Regions from separate parts of the Lentzea sokolovensis genome, predicted to be linked through region 3. Evidence: riboswitches for the same ligand, from Rfam matches in the RefSeq annotation. Region 3 holds a riboswitch; each other region holds the start of a gene.

Region 1 (5,176 bases), on a different contig from region 3:
GTCGACGGGTAGGTGATCATGATCGCGGCGAGGTCGTCGGCGTGCTCCGCGACCGTCGTGCGCAGGTGGCCCATGTCGATGTTGCCCTTGTCGTCGCACTTCACGACGACGACGCGCATGCCGGCCATGACGGCGGACGCGGCGTTGGTGCCGTGCGCGGACGACGGGATCAGGCAGACGTCGCGGTCGGCGTTGCCGTTCGCGCGGTGGTAGGCGCGGATCGCCAGCAGACCGGCGAACTCACCCTGCGAACCGGCGTTGGGCTGCAACGACACCGCGTCGTAGCCGGTGACCTCGGCGAGCCACTCCTCCAGGTCGGACACGATCTTCAGCAGACCCTTGGCGTCCTCGGCGGGCGCGAACGGGTGCAGCGTCGAGAACTCCGGCCACGTGATGGACTCCATCTCCGCGGTGGCGTTCAGCTTCATCGTGCAGGAACCGAGCGGGATCATGCTGCGGTCCAGCGCGACGTCCTTGTCGGACAGCGCGCGCAGGTAGCGCAGCAGCGCGGTCTCGGAGCGGTGCGCGTGGAAGACCGGGTGGGTCAGGTAGTCCGAGGTGCGGCGCAGGTCGCCCGGGATGCCGTCGGCGGTGTCGGCGTCGATCGCGTCCACATCGGACCCGGTGACACCGAAGGCCTCCCACACGGCGACGATGTGTGCGCGCGTGGTCTTCTCGTCGCAAGCGATTGCCACGACGTCCTCGTCGACCTTGCGGAGGTTGATGCCGGCCTCGCGAGCCTTCTCGACGACGGCGGCGGCCTCACCGGGAACGCGGACCTGGACGGTGTCGAAGAACTCGCCGTGCACGACGTCGAGACCGGCCTCGCACAGGCCCGTGGCGAGCACGGTGGCCAGGCGGTGCACGCGGGTCGCGATCGACCGCAGGCCCTCGGGACCGTGGTAGACGGCGTACATGGACGCGATCACGGCCAGCAGCACCTGCGCGGTGCAGATGTTCGACGTGGCCTTCTCACGGCGGATGTGCTGCTCACGCGTCTGCAGCGCGAGCCGGTAGGCCAGCGAGCCGTCGGAGTCGACGGAGACACCGACGAGACGGCCGGGCAGCTGACGCTCCAGACCGGACCGGACGGCCATGTAGCCGGCGTGCGGGCCGCCGAAGCCGATCGGCACGCCGAAGCGCTGCGTGGTGCCGACGACGACGTCCGCGCCGATCTCGCCCGGCGCGCGCAGCAGCGTCAGCGCCAGCAGGTCGGCGACGACGACGGCCTGCGCGCCGGCGGCGTGGATCTCCTCGATCAACGCGGCCTGGTCGCGCACGACGCCGGAGGCGCCGGGGTAGGACAGCAGCACGCCGTAGAAGTCGCCGCCCAGGCCGAGGCCCTCGATGCCCTGCGACAGGTCGGCGACGACGATCTCGATGCCCAGCGGCTCGGCGCGCGTCTCGATGACGGCCAGCGTCTGCGGCAGCGTGTCGGCGTCGATGACGAACTTGTTCGACTTGGACTTGCCGGCGCGGCGCACCAGCGTCATCGCCTCGGCGGCGGCGGTCGACTCGTCCAGCATGGACGCGTTCGCGACCGGCAGGCCGGTCAGGTCGCCGACCATGGTCTGGAAGTTCAGCAGCGCCTCGAGACGGCCCTGCGAGATCTCCGGCTGGTACGGCGTGTACGCGGTGTACCAGGCAGGCGACTCGAGAACGTTGCGCAGGATCACGCCCGGCGTCACGGTGTCGTAGTAGCCGAGGCCGATCATCTGCGTCATCGGGCGGTTCTGCGACGCGAGCTCACGCAGCTCCGCGAGCGCCTCGGTCTCGGTGGCCGGAGCGGGCAGGTCCAGCACGAGGTCGCGCTCGTGGATGGACGAAGGCACCGCGTGCTGCGCGAGCTCCTCGAGCGACCCGACGCCGATGACGTCGAGGATGCGCGCGAGTTCGGCGGGGCGCGGACCGACGTGGCGGTCGGCGAACGGGGTGCCGTGCTCGAGAGCTGCGAGCGGAATGCGGTCCTGCGTCATCAAACGCCTCCGGGGGGCTGCGGGCACACGTGTCCTGGTGCCCTCCCCGCTCTGTCCGTACCCCGAAGGGCGCCTGAGAGGTTCACCCACCGGTCAGGATGGGCTTTCACCGTCGGCGGGATCCCCAGAAGAACATCTGGCGATCCACTTTCCAGAGGCGTCTCGCTCGGCGGTCCTGGATGCCTGAGAGGTTCCCGGGGAGGGACTTGCTCCTTCGGCGCCGGGCTCGAAACCCGGTCTCTCCCGCCAGAGTTCAGCGACTACCCGAGAAGAATACCCGCAGGCAGCCCCGCTAGTCCCCAGGGACGCGACCTACATCTCAGTGCCAAGACCGGACAACGCTCCGGACAGCGGGTCAGAAGGGTCGTCACGCAACGCCACCAGCAGGTGCGTGGTGCCCACGACGTCGTCTCCGCGCCGGGCCGCGACGAGCTTCGCGCGTTCCATCGCACGCTCCACCTTGCCGCCGCTGACGGGTAACGCGGCCGGGTCGATCCCCGCCTCGCGCAACGCCGCCGCCCCGCCCGACTCGAACTCCGGCTTCAGCTTCCTGCCCGCCACCTTCAGCTGGCGGTCGACCGTCAGCACCGCCTCCACCAGATCCCGAGACGAGACGTCTCGTCTCGCGGCCACGGCCAGCCGTCCTGCCTCGTTGCGCACGACGGTCAGCACCGGACCGCCCAGTCCCTGGCCGCGGGCGATCCAGCGCATCAGCCAGCGCACGTACCCGCCGCCGGACTCCCCTTCCAACGCTCCCGCCTTGCGCAGCAACCGCACGGCGGGCGCTTCCTCGATCTCCGCGTGGGTTCGCGCGGCATCCGCTCGCACAGCGGCGGCCGTCGCGTCGACGTCCACTCCGCGCAGCACGAACAGGTCGGCGGCACGACCGGAACCCTGCTCCAGCAACGCCAGCGAGAGGTGGGTGGTGGTCAGCACGCCGTCACCGGCCTGGGCGAACGCCGAGAGCAGACACTCCTCCAGCGCACGGCTGACGGGCGGCACGGTCTCGACGTCAAGGCGGTCGCAGGCGACGTTCACCAACGCCGTGACGTCAGGATGAGCCTCGGGAACGACGCCACCGTCCTCGTCGGCCCAGTGCTCCGGCCCCCGCGCCATCGCCTGGGCCCGCAGCGACTTCACGCCGAGCTTGCGTCCGGGTCCGATGGTGTCGATCAGCGAGATCAGCAGGTTCTCGGTGCCGAGGAAGCCGAACTCCAGCCGGAGCGCGCGCTGCGCCGCCGCTTCCAGCACCTTCACGACCTGATAGGAGGGGGTGATCGTCATGCCTGAGACGCTAGAGATCGGCAGGGTCCGATCGCTGCTGCCGACCGGCCATCCCACAGCGCCAGTCGGCCACGTTCACCGTGCCGATCGATCAGCCGGTGGCGCGCTCGCGACGCCGGCGGGTCAGCTCGTCCTCGGTCATCGGAGCGATCTCGACGCCGTCCGCACGTTCGGCCGGGAACTCGTGGATCGTGCCGGAGATCTCGCGCATCGCACCGCTGACCGCGATGCCGAACACGCCCTGACCACCCTGCAGCAGATCGACGACCTCTTCCGGCGAGGTGCACTCGTAGACGGTGGTGCCGTCGGAGAACAGCGTGATGCGCGCCAGGTCCTGCACGCCGCGGCGGCGCAGGTGGTCGACAGCGACCCTGATGTTCTGCAAGGAGACACCGGTGTCCAGCAGCCGCTTCACGACCTTGAGCACCAGGATGTCCTTGAAGGAGTACAGCCTCTGGCTCCCGGAGCCGTGCGCCATCCTTATCGTCGGCGCGACCAGCCCGGTCCTTGCCCAGTAGTCGAGCTGCCGGTACGTGATCCCCGCGATCTGACACGCCGCAGGTCCTCGGTAACCGACGAGCTCGTCCGGCAGCGAGGAGTCCGGGAACAGTTCACCCTGCAGCCCGGATTCGGCCCGCAAGGGCGCTTCCTCGACCACGCCTGCCTCCCCTCGGAACGGCCACGAAACTCATGACCGTCAAGCCGCTACGTCAGCTCACGCGAACCAGCGACGTCCACTCGAGTTCGACGGTAAGACCGGTCCGAGGGCTGGTCAACGCGACGCGCGGGGAGTTGCGACCCTCAACCTCAAGTGGAGAGTCATACCGTCACCCGAACTGGGACGTTCAGGTGACGTTTAGTGATCGTTTAGCGAATAAAACGACCGTAAGTAGTCCGATCGAGGGACGTCCAAACGAACTGACTCACGGTCCATACGAGACGGAGTGCGACACCCGGAAAACTCAGGTGTCCGCTCCGCGGAAGTCTTCTGGAGAGACGGAGTCGAGGAACTCGCGGAACTTCTCCACCTCGTCCTCCTGCTCGTCCGGGATGATGAGGCCCGCCTCGGCCAGCACGGACTCCTCGGCGTGGATCGGCACGCCGACCCGCAACGCCAGAGCCACCGAGTCGGACGGCCGCGCGGACACCCGCACGTCGCCGTCGAACACGAGCTCGGCGAAGAAGGTGCCCTCCTGCAGGTCGGTGATCCGGACCTGTTCGAGGTTGCGCCCCAGCGCCCCGATGACGTCCTTGAGGAGGTCGTGGGTGAGCGGACGGGCAGGACGAACGCCCTGCTGCTCCAACGCGATCGCCGTGGCCTCGACGGAGCCGATCCAGATCGGCAGGTACCGCTCGCCCTCGGTTTCACGCAGAAGAAGGATCGGCTGGTTCTGGGGCAGCTCCACCCGCACGCCGACGACGCGCATTTCGCTCATCGGGCCTCGCCTCCCTCTGTTCGTTCGAGGACGACCCGGTTCACACCCGAGCATCCCCCGGCGTACATGTCCGACGCTACCCGCCAAGCGGGCCGTGTGCTCAATCGTTGCGGGTGGATAGTGATCAACACTGCACCCCTGTCCGGTAGATCAGGACTGCCGCAAGCCCGCTCTCACCAACAACGTGTGCAACGAGGTGAACAGGTCAGCCAATTCCCGAACCGTCTCGGGATCTGAGAAAGACTTCAGCACGACCACCTCGTGGTCCGCTGCCGCGCGGACCGCGCGCAGGTGCTCGCGCTCGACGCCGAGCCCGGTCATCGTCCGGATCGTGCGGAGCGCGGTGATGTCTTCCGTGGTGAACCGGCCACCGGGGCCGGGACGCAGCAGACCGTCGCGTTCGAGCTGGGACAGTTGCTCAGCGGTGAAACCGGTCTGGGACAGCAGATCGAACCGCGACAGCGACGTGGCGTCCTCAGG
Region 2 (5,176 bases), on a different contig from region 3:
CGCCCACGACCTCGTCACCGTTGAGCACCGCGTAACCGTGGCGCGGGGCGCGGCGCTCGGGGGTCTTCAGTCCGACCAGGACCGAGTCCACCCCGGACTCGGCGACCTTGGCCAGCGCGTCGCGGCCGACGAAGTCGCCGGGCTTGTCGAGCTTCACGACCCGGCCCAGGTTCGCGTTGTACGGCGTCAGCGACGTCGTGAGCTCGTTGCCGTACAAGGGCATTCCGGCTTCGAGGCGCAACGTGTCGCGGCAGCCCAGGCCGCACGGCTTGAGCTCGTGCGCCTCACCCGCGGACAGCAGCGCCGCCCAGACGGCCGGGGCATCGGCGGGCGCGACGAAGAGCTCGAAGCCCTCCTCGCCCGTGTAGCCCGTGCGCGCGAGCAACGCTTCGACACCGGCCACGGTGGAAGGGTACGAGGCGTAGTACTTGACTGACGCCAGATCCGTCTCGGTCAGGCCGGACAGGATCTCGACCGACTTCGGGCCCTGGATCGCGATCAACGCGTAGTCGGTCGACTTGTCCGTGACGACGGTGTCGAAACCGGCGGCGCGCTCGACGAGGGCCTCGGCGACGACAAGAGCGTTGGAGGCGTTCGCGACGACCATGAACTCCTCGTCGCCCAGGCGGTACACGATCAGGTCGTCCAGCACGCCGCCGTCGGCCTGGGTGATCATCGTGTAGCGGGCCTTGCCGACGGCCAGCGCGGAGATGTGGCCGACCAGCGCGTAGTCGAGAGCCTCGCCCGCCTGCGGTCCGGTCAGGACGATCTCACCCATGTGCGTGAGGTCGAACAGGCCCGCGGTGGTGCGCACCGCGTGGTGCTCGGCGAGTTCGGACGAGTAGCGCAGCGGCATCCGCCAGCCCGCGAAGTCGGTGAACATCGCGCCGAGCTGCTCGTGCTCGGCGTTCAGAGGCGTGAGGCGGGACATCAGAACGCTCCTCCAGGGTGCGCCGAAGAGCCGGACGCGGCCGGCTGAGGCATCAGAAGAATGACACGGTCCATCGGAGACTCCTCACTAGAGCGAGCCTCCCCCTCTGTCATGAGCCTGAGAGCTTCACCACCGAAGTGGCTTGCACCGTGGGCGAGGCTGCCGAGCAGCCTGCTTTCCAGAGTTGCCTTCGTCGCGCGGTACCTGTGCCTGAGAGATTCCGGGGAGGGATTGCTCCTTCGGCGCCCCTGCTGGAGGGGTCTCTTCCGCGCGACATCGACGGCCGTGTTCAGTTGGTAGCCCCAGACGCTAGCAGGCCAAACGTCACAGCGGCACGCCCTGCGCCGTCTTCTCGACCACCTTGCGCTCCGCCCAGAACGACAGGAACGGGACCGTGCCGGCGAGCAGCACCAGCAGGGTGCCCTTGATCGACCAGCGGAGCTTGAGCGCCAGGTCGACGGAAATCACCAGGTAGATGGCGTAGAGGAAGCCGTGGATCGGGCCGACGACCTTCATCGCGCCACCCATGTCCGCGGCGTACTTGAGCACCATGGCCACGACCAGGAGCAGCAGGAAGACTCCGACCACGTAAGCCATGACCCTGAACCGGGTCAACGCACCCTTCATCTGCCCGCCTTCGCTCAACGACCGTCCCGCGCGTTGAGGTTCGCGAGCATGCGGTTGTAGGCCGCGAGCTCCGCGTCTTCTTCGTCGTCGAAGTGCTCGACAGGCGCGGGTTTGACGGCGTCAACGGTAGCCATCGGCTTCGGGGCGGCCGCAACCGGCTCGGGTGCGAGATCCGCGTCACTGTTCTGGCGCGCCAAACGACGGAACCGCCACACCATGAAGAGGGGGAAGAGGCCGAAGAGCGGCCACTGGAGCACGTACCCGAGGTTCTGGAACGTGCCGCTGGCGGACTCGAAGCGCTGCCACTGCCACCACGCGAGTCCGCAACAGGCGACCAACGCCGCCAGACAGGCGAACGCGATCAGCACTCGTTGGGGGGTAAGGAGGCCGCGCACGACCCCAAGACTACTTGGGTGAGGCCTCCTGACGGAGGCCACCCCGTGGGGGATCCGGGGGCTTGCCCCCGGCTGGGGCGTGGGGGCTTGGCCCCCACAAAACACGCGAAGCGATCGAGGTGAGCGCATTCCGCGAACATGGGGGCCCCAATCGTGGAGCCCCGTTCCCGACCTACGCCACGCCGTCTCGGCGCTGCCTCTGCAGACGAGCAACGCACCAGGCCGCGGCGGAGCCACGACGAAGGTGCTGGAGAACCGTCATCGGTCCCAGGCGCCTCCCGAGATCGGCAGGAGACAGGCCGGCCGCGCGGTAGTCGAGCGCGCGCTGGTCCAACGGGCTGATGCCCGCGTCCCACCACTGCTCGGCCTCGGCGACGTCGCCCACCAGCTGCCAGTAGCTCGCCGCGGCGGCGAGCAGTGCCTCGGGTGCCTCCGGCGCCCGCTTGCGCATCGCGGCCACGTAGGCCGGATCCGCAGAGTCGACCTTGACCAAGCCACGCGACCCGCTCCTGCCTCCCCGCTGCACGGGGATGCCTGGCGCCGAGGGGGGAGCCTCCGCGAGCCACGCGTTCTTGATCCGGTTCACCTCCTGCATCTCTGCGTCGTCAGACCGTTCAGCCGCCCACTGCTGCAACAGCTCGTGGACCCCGGAGTCCTCGACCATATGTGCCTCCTCGTCGGTCGGGGATCGGCCATTGCAGCGGAAGGTATTCGGTAGGTCTGACAATCGCCAGACCCTGAATCCCCAGAACACCCGTTACCAGTGCGTGATTGGCCTCATTCCACCCATCCGGCTCAACGCAGACGGCCGAAGATCACTCAACGTCACTAGCTGATCGGGGTGGCCGTGCCGAAGAGGCTCCTGACGAAGGTGATGATCGACTCCGCGCCGTCCCGCAGCCAGCCGAGAGCCGTCTGGACCGCCGAAGCGGACTCTTCTGGCCGGGTGATCAGGAGGAACAGCACCAGCGCGACGCCCGCCAGCACTAGCACCTTCTTGAGGTTCACAGGTACCTCTCCGTCCGTGTGGTTCACCGGTCAGGCGGCGGACCGCCCGTGTCACCCGTCATGGTCCCTCATTCACCCTTGCGATGAACAACGACCACGCCCAAGTCATCCCAGGATCCACCAGCGACGCACGCCTGCACGACGGCCAACGTCACCCGAATGGCGGCTAAAGACGGGCCTCAACAGCGCCGATGTCCTGGGCACGAGGTGAACACGGACTCCCTCGCATCCCACAGCTTGGAAGAGAGACTGTTGCACCGGGGCTCACCCGGATGCCGAACTCACCCCATCACGCACCGTCACGCCTTCGTGGCGCTATTAATGCGCACCCGAGCATTCATCCAATTACTCCAGACCGCCGCAGTTCCATAATTCGGCCGTCCGCCACACCCATGTCGGCAAGCACTTCCCGGGTGTTCACCCCGACGGGAACCGGTGCTGTCGGAACCGCCGCGGGAGTGCGGTCGAACCGGGGCGCCGGAGCCGGGTGCGGAGCACCGGACACGTCCACGAACGCGGCACGCGCCTCGTTGTACGGATGCCGCGCCGCTTCAGCGGGGGTCAGCACCGGAGCCAGGCAGGCGTCCGTGTCCCGCGCGAGGTCCGCCCACTCGTCCCGCGGCCGGGTCTTCACCGCCGCCGCGATGCGCTCCCGCAGCTCAGGCCAGTTCGCCGGATCGTTGCGCGAGGGCGCGTCCTCCAGGCCCAGCACGCGCACCAGGTCGGCGTAGAACTTCTCCTCCAGCGCACCCACCGCCACGTACTGCCCGTCGGCGGCCTCGTAGACGTCGTAGAACGGCACTCCACCGTCGAGCATGTTCTCGCCGCGACCGCCCGACCACATGCCCGCGGACCGCATCCCGTGCAGGAACGTGGTCAGCAACGCCGCCCCGTCGACCATCGCGGCGTCCACGACCTGGCCGCGTCCGGAGCGCTCCCGTTCATACAGCGCGGCGAGCACGCCCAGCGCCAGCAGCAGCCCTCCCCCGCCGAAGTCGCCCAGGAGGTTGATCGGGAACGACGGCGGCCCTCCGGCGCGTCCCAGCGGCTCCAGCGCGCCCGCGACGGCGATGTAGTTGATGTCGTGGCCGGCGCGGTCGGCGAGCGGCCCGTCCTGGCCCCAGCCGGTCATGCGTCCATATACAAGGCGCGGGTTGCGGGCGAGGCACTGCGCGGGCCCGATGCCCAGCCGTTCGGTCACGCCCGGCCGGAAGCCCTCGATCAGCACGTCCGAACGCTCGACCAGCCCGAGAACCAGCTCAGCGCCCTCGGGCGTGCGGGTGTCGATCGCGACCGAGCGCCGGTTGCGGCCGAGGAAGTCGCCGGGGATCGTCTGCACGCTCCCCGGTTTGTGCACCTGGATCACGTCGGCGCCGAGGTCGGCCAGCACCATGGCACCGAACGGCGCGGGCGCGAGACCGGCGAGTTCGACGACCTTCAGACCTGCGAGGGGCCCGCTCACAGGGACCTCGCGATGATTTCCTTCATGATCTCGTTCGTACCGCCGTAGATCCGCTGAACGCGGGCGTCGGACCAGGCACGTGCGATCGGGTACTCGTTCATGTAGCCGTAGCCGCCGAAGAGCTGCACGCACTCGTCGACGACCTTGCCCAACCGGTCGCTGGCCCACCACTTCGCCATCGCGGCCGTGGGGACGTCGAGTTCGCCCTTGAGGTGCTTCTCGACGCACTCGTCGATGAACGCCCTGGTCACAGCGGCTTCGGTGGCGCACTCGGCGAGCTTGAAGCGGGTGTTCTGGAACTTCATCAGCTCCTTGCCGAACGCCGTGCGCTCCTTCACGTACTTGAGCGTCACGTCGACGGCCGCCTCGATGCCCGCGATGCAGCAGACGCCGATGATCAGCCGTTCCTGCGGCAGCTGGTGCATGAGCTGGATGAATCCGAGGCCCTCCTGGTCGCCCAGCAGGTTCGAGGCGGGCACGCGGACGTCGTCGAAGAACAGCTCGGCGGTGTCCTGGCCCTTCATGCCGACCTTGTCGAGCACGCGGCCGCGCCGGATGTCGTTCTCGACGACGATCAACGAGATGCCCTGGGCACCCTGCGCCGGGTCGGTCTTCGCGACGACGATCACCAGGTCGGCGTGCACGCCGTTCGTGATGAACGTCTTCGAGCCGTTGATGACGTACTCGTCGCCCTCCCTGACGGCCTTCGTCCGGATGCCCTGCAGGTCGGAGCCCGCACCGGGTTCGGTCATC
Region 3 (5,176 bases):
CTCCCCTCTCTTTTTCTTTCAGGCACTCGCGCACGCTCTGCGCGAAATCGGCTTGCGCCCTGCCCTCTCGTACGCTGTAAGTTCCTCGTACACCGTAAGGGGGAGGAATGATGACTTCGACGACCGAGAAGGTCGGGGTGCACCCGCACCCCCAGCGCTGGGCCGTGCTCGGCGTGCTGTGCCTGTCCGTGATGGTGGTGGTGCTGGACAACACCGTTCTCAACGTGGCGATCCCGTCGATCTCGACGGGCTTGGACGCGAGCACCGCGGACGTCCAGTGGATGATCAACGCTTACTCGCTGGCGCTGGCGGGTCTGCTGCTCACGACCGGATCGCTCAGTGACAGGTTCGGCCGCAAGCGGGCACTTCTGGCCGGTCTCGCGCTGTTCGGCACCGGTAGCGCGGTCGCCGCCTACGCGAGTTCGTCCGAGGCGTTGATCGCGGCCCGCGGCTTCATGGGGATCGGCGCCGCGGTCCTGATGCCCGGCACGCTGGCCGTGCTGATGCAGTTGTTCGACGACAGGGAACGCCCGAAGGCCATCGGCATCTGGGCCGCCGTCACGAGTCTCGGCTTCGCGGCGGGACCGGTGATCGGTGGCGCGCTGATCAAGCACTTCTGGTGGGGCTCGGTGTTCCTGATCAACGTGCCGGTGGCGATCCTCGCGATCACGGCCGTCGCGCTGCTGGTGCCGGAGTCCAAGGACCCGACCGTGCGCAAGCCGGACGTGCTCGGCTCGATCCTGTCGATCATCGGCATGGTGTCGATCGTGTACGCGGTGATCGAGGTGCCGGAGCACGGGTTCGGCTCGGCGGAGTTCGGCGTGCCGGTCGCGGTCGGCCTGGTCACGATGACGGGCTTTGCCTTGTGGGAACGGCACACCGCCGATCCGATGCTCGATCGCGGGTTCTTCAGGAACCGCCGCTTCACCGGCGCGGTGGCGTCGGGTGTGCTCGCCGCGTTCGGAATGGCGGGCTCGCTCTTCCTGCTGACGCAACACCTTCAGGGCGTGCTCGGCTACAGCCCGTTGGAGGCCGGCGTGCGCGTGGCGCCGATGGCGATCGCGTTGCTCGTCACCAGCAACACGCTGGGACAGCTCGTGATGAAGCTCGGCGCGGGCACGGCGATGCTGCTCGGCATGACGATCGTCGCGGCCGGCGTGGCGTTGCTGTCGATCGGCACGACCTACCCGCCGACGCTGGCAGGCCTGATCCTCATCGGCGTGGGTGTCGGTGTGTCCCAGCCGGTCGCGGTCAACGCGCTGATGGGGTCGATCCCGCCGGAACGCGCCGGCATCGCCTCTGGGCTGTCGGGCACGCTGACGGAGCTGGGCTCCTCGTTCGGCATCGCGGTGCTCGGCGCGCTGCTGTCGGCGCGGTTCGTGGCCTCGCTGCCGGACGGCGTGCCGGGGCGGTCGCTTTCAGAGGCGCTGCACAGCGGCGCGGACATCACGATCGTGCGCGAGGCGTTCTCCAACGGCATGAGCGTGAGCCTCGTGATCGGGGCGATCGCTGTGTTCCTGGGAGGTGTTGTGGCCAGCGTGTTGCTGCGACGTGCCTAGGATCGGCCTGTGGAGAGCGTGTGGTTCGGCAAGCCCAGGCCCAGCAGCGGTCAGCCCCTCGGCCTGAGCCGGGAGGCGATCGTCCGCAAGGCGCTGGAGATGCTGGACGCGCACGGCATGCAGAAGCTCTCCATGCGCAAGCTCGCCGCGGAACTGGGCGCGGCGCCCATGTCGCTGTACTGGCACGTGCCGACCAAGGACGCGCTGATCGAGCTCTGCCTCGACGAGATCTACGGCGAGTTCCCGTTGCCGGGCCCCGAGGACGACTGGGAGACGGCTGTGCGCGCGATGATGCACGCGATGCGTCATCTCGCGCACAAGCACCCGTGGTGGGTCCGGGGCATCGGCGAGTTCAACAGCATCGGCCCGAAGGCCGTGGCGATGAGCGACGCGATGTTCGAACCGATGACGCGGGCAGGTCTGTCGCTGCCCGCGGCGGCGCGGTCGATCTCGACGATCTCCAGTTTCGCCATCGGGTACGCGATCGCCGAGGTCAACTTCGTGGCGCGGGGCGGGATGGACTCGCCGCCGCCGGACCTGCCGAAGATCGCGGACCTGTACCGGGAGAAGCACCCGAACTACGTCAGGATGCTGGACGAACCGGAGCTGTGGTCGCTGGAGGGGCAGTTCGAGTTCGGGCTGGACTGCGTGATCGACGGCATCAAGGCGCGCGTCGAGGCCCTCAGATAGGCGAAACCCCCGCAGCGATTCACGCGTGCGGGGGCCTCATTCATTCAGTTGGTCTTAGACGACGGTCTCCAGCGGCGTGTGCACGAGGCCGGTCGCCTCGGCCACCGGGCCGTTGGTCAGCAGTCCGGCGTGGACGTTGAGACCCAGGGCCAGCGAACGGTCGTCCTTGAGCGCCTTCTCCCAGCCCTTGTCGGCCAGCGCGACCGCGTACGGCAGCGTCACGTTCGTCAGCGCGTAGGTCGAGGTGCGCGGGACGGCGCCCGGCATGTTCGCCACGCAGTAGAACACCGAGTTGTGGACCTCGTAGGTCGGCTCGGCGTGCGTGGTGGCGCGCGAGTCCTCGAAGCAACCGCCCTGGTCGATGGCGATGTCGACGAGCACCGAACCCGGCTTCATGTCCGCGACCAGCGCGTTCGACACGAGCTTCGGGGCGGCGGCACCGGGGACGAGCACGGCGCCGATGACCAGGTCGGCCTCGCGGACGGCCTGCTCGATGGCGAACGAGTTCGAGGCGAGCGTGCGCAGCCGGCCCTGGAACTGGGCGTCGATCTGGCGCAGGCGGTCGACGTTGGTGTCGAGGATCTGCACGTCCGCGCCCATGCCGACGGCGATGGTGGCGGCGTTGACGCCGGCCACGCCGCCGCCGATCACGACCACGCGGGCCGGGGCGACACCGGGGACGCCACCGGGCAGCACGCCGCGGCCACCGGAGGGCTTCATCAGGCTGAACGCGCCGACCTGCGGGGCCAGCCGGCCGGCGACCTCGGACATCGGGGCGAGCAGCGGCAGCGAGCGGTTCGGCAGCTGCACGGTCTCGTAGGCGATGGCCGTGGTGCCGGACGCCAGCAGCGCCTCGGTCAGTGGCCTGTCGGCGGCGAGGTGCAGGTACGTGAAGAGGGTCTGACCGGCGCGAAGACGGGGGTACTCCTCGGCGATCGGCTCCTTGACCTTGAGAACCAGGTCACCTTCCGCCCACACGTCGTCGGCGGTCGGGAGGATCTTGGCGCCCGCGGCGAGGTACTCCTCGTCGGTGATCGCGGAGCCGAGACCGGCGCCCTGCTCGACGTACACGTCGTGGCCGCGGCTGGTCAGTTCGTGCGCACCGGCAGGCGTGAGAGCGACGCGGTACTCGTGGTTCTTGATCTCGCGAGGAACTGCGATCCGCACGATGACTCCTCCGTTCGGTGGGCCGACATCTCATAATGTGGGCCAGTCGGAAGGTCATGTCACTGTGCGGATCGCACTATCCGGTAACCCTCTGGTTGTTCGTCTAGGACAGAGCGACCTGAGCCTCGTTCGCGTTCCACTCGACCGTCCCGCGTTGACACTCGGCGGGGGCCGCACATAGCGTTCGCGCCGAGAACTGAACACCGGCCGCGGCGCGCAAGCGTCAGAACCCGAGTGGGAGAGACCTCGACGAACCGGTCGGGGCGCCGAAGGGGCAAGCTCCCGCACACTCTCAGGCAGCAAGACCGCTCGGGGTAGGCAACTCTGCACGGCGGAGGGGGCGCAAGTTTCCTGACCCGTCACAGCCAGAGGAGTCGCGCCGTGGAGTTCCCCGAGAACCTGCTCTACACCGCCGAGCACGAGTGGGTCGACTGGACGCCGGGCACCCAGGACCCGCTGACCTGCGGAATCACCGAGTACGCCGCTGATGCGCTCGGCGACATCGTCTTCGTCCAGCTGCCCGAGGTCGGTGCCAAGGTCGTCACCAACGCGGTCTGCGGCGAGCTGGAGTCCACCAAGTCCGTCAGCGACCTGTTCTCGCCCGTCACCGGTGAGGTGATCGAGGTCAACAGCGCCGTCGTGGACGACCCGGCGATCGTGAACAACGACCCGTACGGCGCCGGATGGCTGTTCAAGGTCCGCGTCGAGTCGGCCGAGAACCTCCTCACCTCGGCGAAGTACGCCGAGCTCACCAAGTCTGACTGACCGCTCCACCACCACGAGGGACTGATCAGTGGCGATCAGCGTTTTCGACCTGTTCTCCGTCGGCATCGGACCGTCCAGTTCACACACGGTCGGCCCGATGCGCGCGGCCGCGATGTTCGTCGAGAAGCTCGGCGCACGTGTGTCCGAAGTGGACCGCGTGCACGTCGAGCTGTTCGGCTCGCTCGGCGCGACCGGCCACGGCCACGGCAGCCCCAAGGCCGTGTTCCTGGGCCTCGAAGGCAACCATCCCGAAGAAGTCGATCCCACCGTCGCGGCCGCCCGCGTCGAGGAGATCGTCTCCGCCGAACGGCTCAAGCTCGGCGGCGCGCACGAGATCGACTTCGTGCACGACCGCGACCTCGTCATGCACCGCCGCAAGTCACTCCCGTTGCACCCCAACGGGATGAGCTTCGAGGCGTTCGCGGACGGCAAGTCGGTCGAGCACGCCGTCTACTACTCGATCGGCGGCGGTTTCGTCGTCGACGAGAACGCGTCGGGCACCGACCGGATCAAGCTCGACTCGACGCCGTTGGCGCACCCGTTCCTGACCGGCGACCAACTCCTCGCGCGCTGCCGCGAGACCGGCCTGTCGATCAGCGAGATCATGATGGCCAACGAGCTGTCGTGGCGCACCGAAGCCGAGGTCCGCCAGGGACTTCTGCACATCTGGCACGTCATGCAGGAGTGCGTCGAACGCGGCTGCAACGAGCACGGCGTCCTGCCCGGCGGTCTGAAGGTCCGCCGCCGCGCCGCCGAGATGCGCAAGACGCTGGAGAAGGAGCACTTCGTCACCGACCCGTTGCGGGTCATGGACTGGGTGACGCTCTTCGCACTGGCGGTCAACGAGGAGAACGCGGCGGGCGGCCGTGTCGTCACCGCACCGACCAACGGCGCGGCCGGCATCGTCCCGGCGGTTCTGCACTACTACACGAAGTTCGTCCCGGGAGCCTCCGACGACGGCGTGGTCCGGTTCCTGCTGACGGCGGGCGCGATCG

The links. A riboswitch is a leader RNA that binds a small molecule or an ion and turns the genes downstream of it on or off. The one in region 3 is predicted to bind glycine.
Region 1: another riboswitch for glycine. It lies ahead of gcvP (aminomethyl-transferring glycine dehydrogenase); the one in region 3 lies ahead of gcvH (glycine cleavage system protein GcvH).
Region 2: another riboswitch for glycine. It lies ahead of gcvT (glycine cleavage system aminomethyltransferase GcvT); the one in region 3 lies ahead of gcvH (glycine cleavage system protein GcvH).

The regions. Positions count from the first base shown of each region.
Region 1 covers NZ_JAXAVU010000013.1:126,490-131,665, reverse strand. The annotation lists gene gcvP (aminomethyl-transferring glycine dehydrogenase) at 1-1,976, opposite strand, end outside; glycine riboswitch at 2,026-2,133, opposite strand; glycine riboswitch at 2,137-2,232, opposite strand; gene SK854_RS31810 (Clp protease N-terminal domain-containing protein) at 2,289-3,260, opposite strand; gene SK854_RS31805 (MerR family transcriptional regulator) at 3,352-3,918, opposite strand; gene SK854_RS31800 (bifunctional nuclease family protein) at 4,223-4,696, opposite strand; gene SK854_RS31795 (MerR family transcriptional regulator) at 4,847-5,176, opposite strand, start outside.
Region 2 covers NZ_JAXAVU010000010.1:289,366-294,541, forward strand. The annotation lists gene gcvT (glycine cleavage system aminomethyltransferase GcvT) at 1-931, opposite strand, end outside; glycine riboswitch at 1,031-1,118, opposite strand; glycine riboswitch at 1,120-1,210, opposite strand; gene SK854_RS23315 (DUF3817 domain-containing protein) at 1,256-1,558, opposite strand; gene SK854_RS23320 (hypothetical protein) at 1,573-1,953, opposite strand; gene SK854_RS23325 (transcriptional regulator) at 2,126-2,617, opposite strand; gene SK854_RS23330 (hypothetical protein) at 2,782-2,961, opposite strand; gene SK854_RS23335 (CaiB/BaiF CoA transferase family protein) at 3,299-4,423, opposite strand; gene SK854_RS23340 (acyl-CoA dehydrogenase family protein) at 4,420-5,176, opposite strand, start outside.
Region 3 covers NZ_JAXAVU010000007.1:89,893-95,068, forward strand. The annotation lists gene SK854_RS12745 (MFS transporter) at 111-1,559, shown strand; gene SK854_RS12750 (TetR/AcrR family transcriptional regulator) at 1,569-2,249, shown strand; gene ald (alanine dehydrogenase) at 2,304-3,416, opposite strand; glycine riboswitch at 3,642-3,734, shown strand; gene gcvH (glycine cleavage system protein GcvH) at 3,798-4,181, shown strand; gene SK854_RS12765 (L-serine ammonia-lyase) at 4,210-5,176, shown strand, end outside.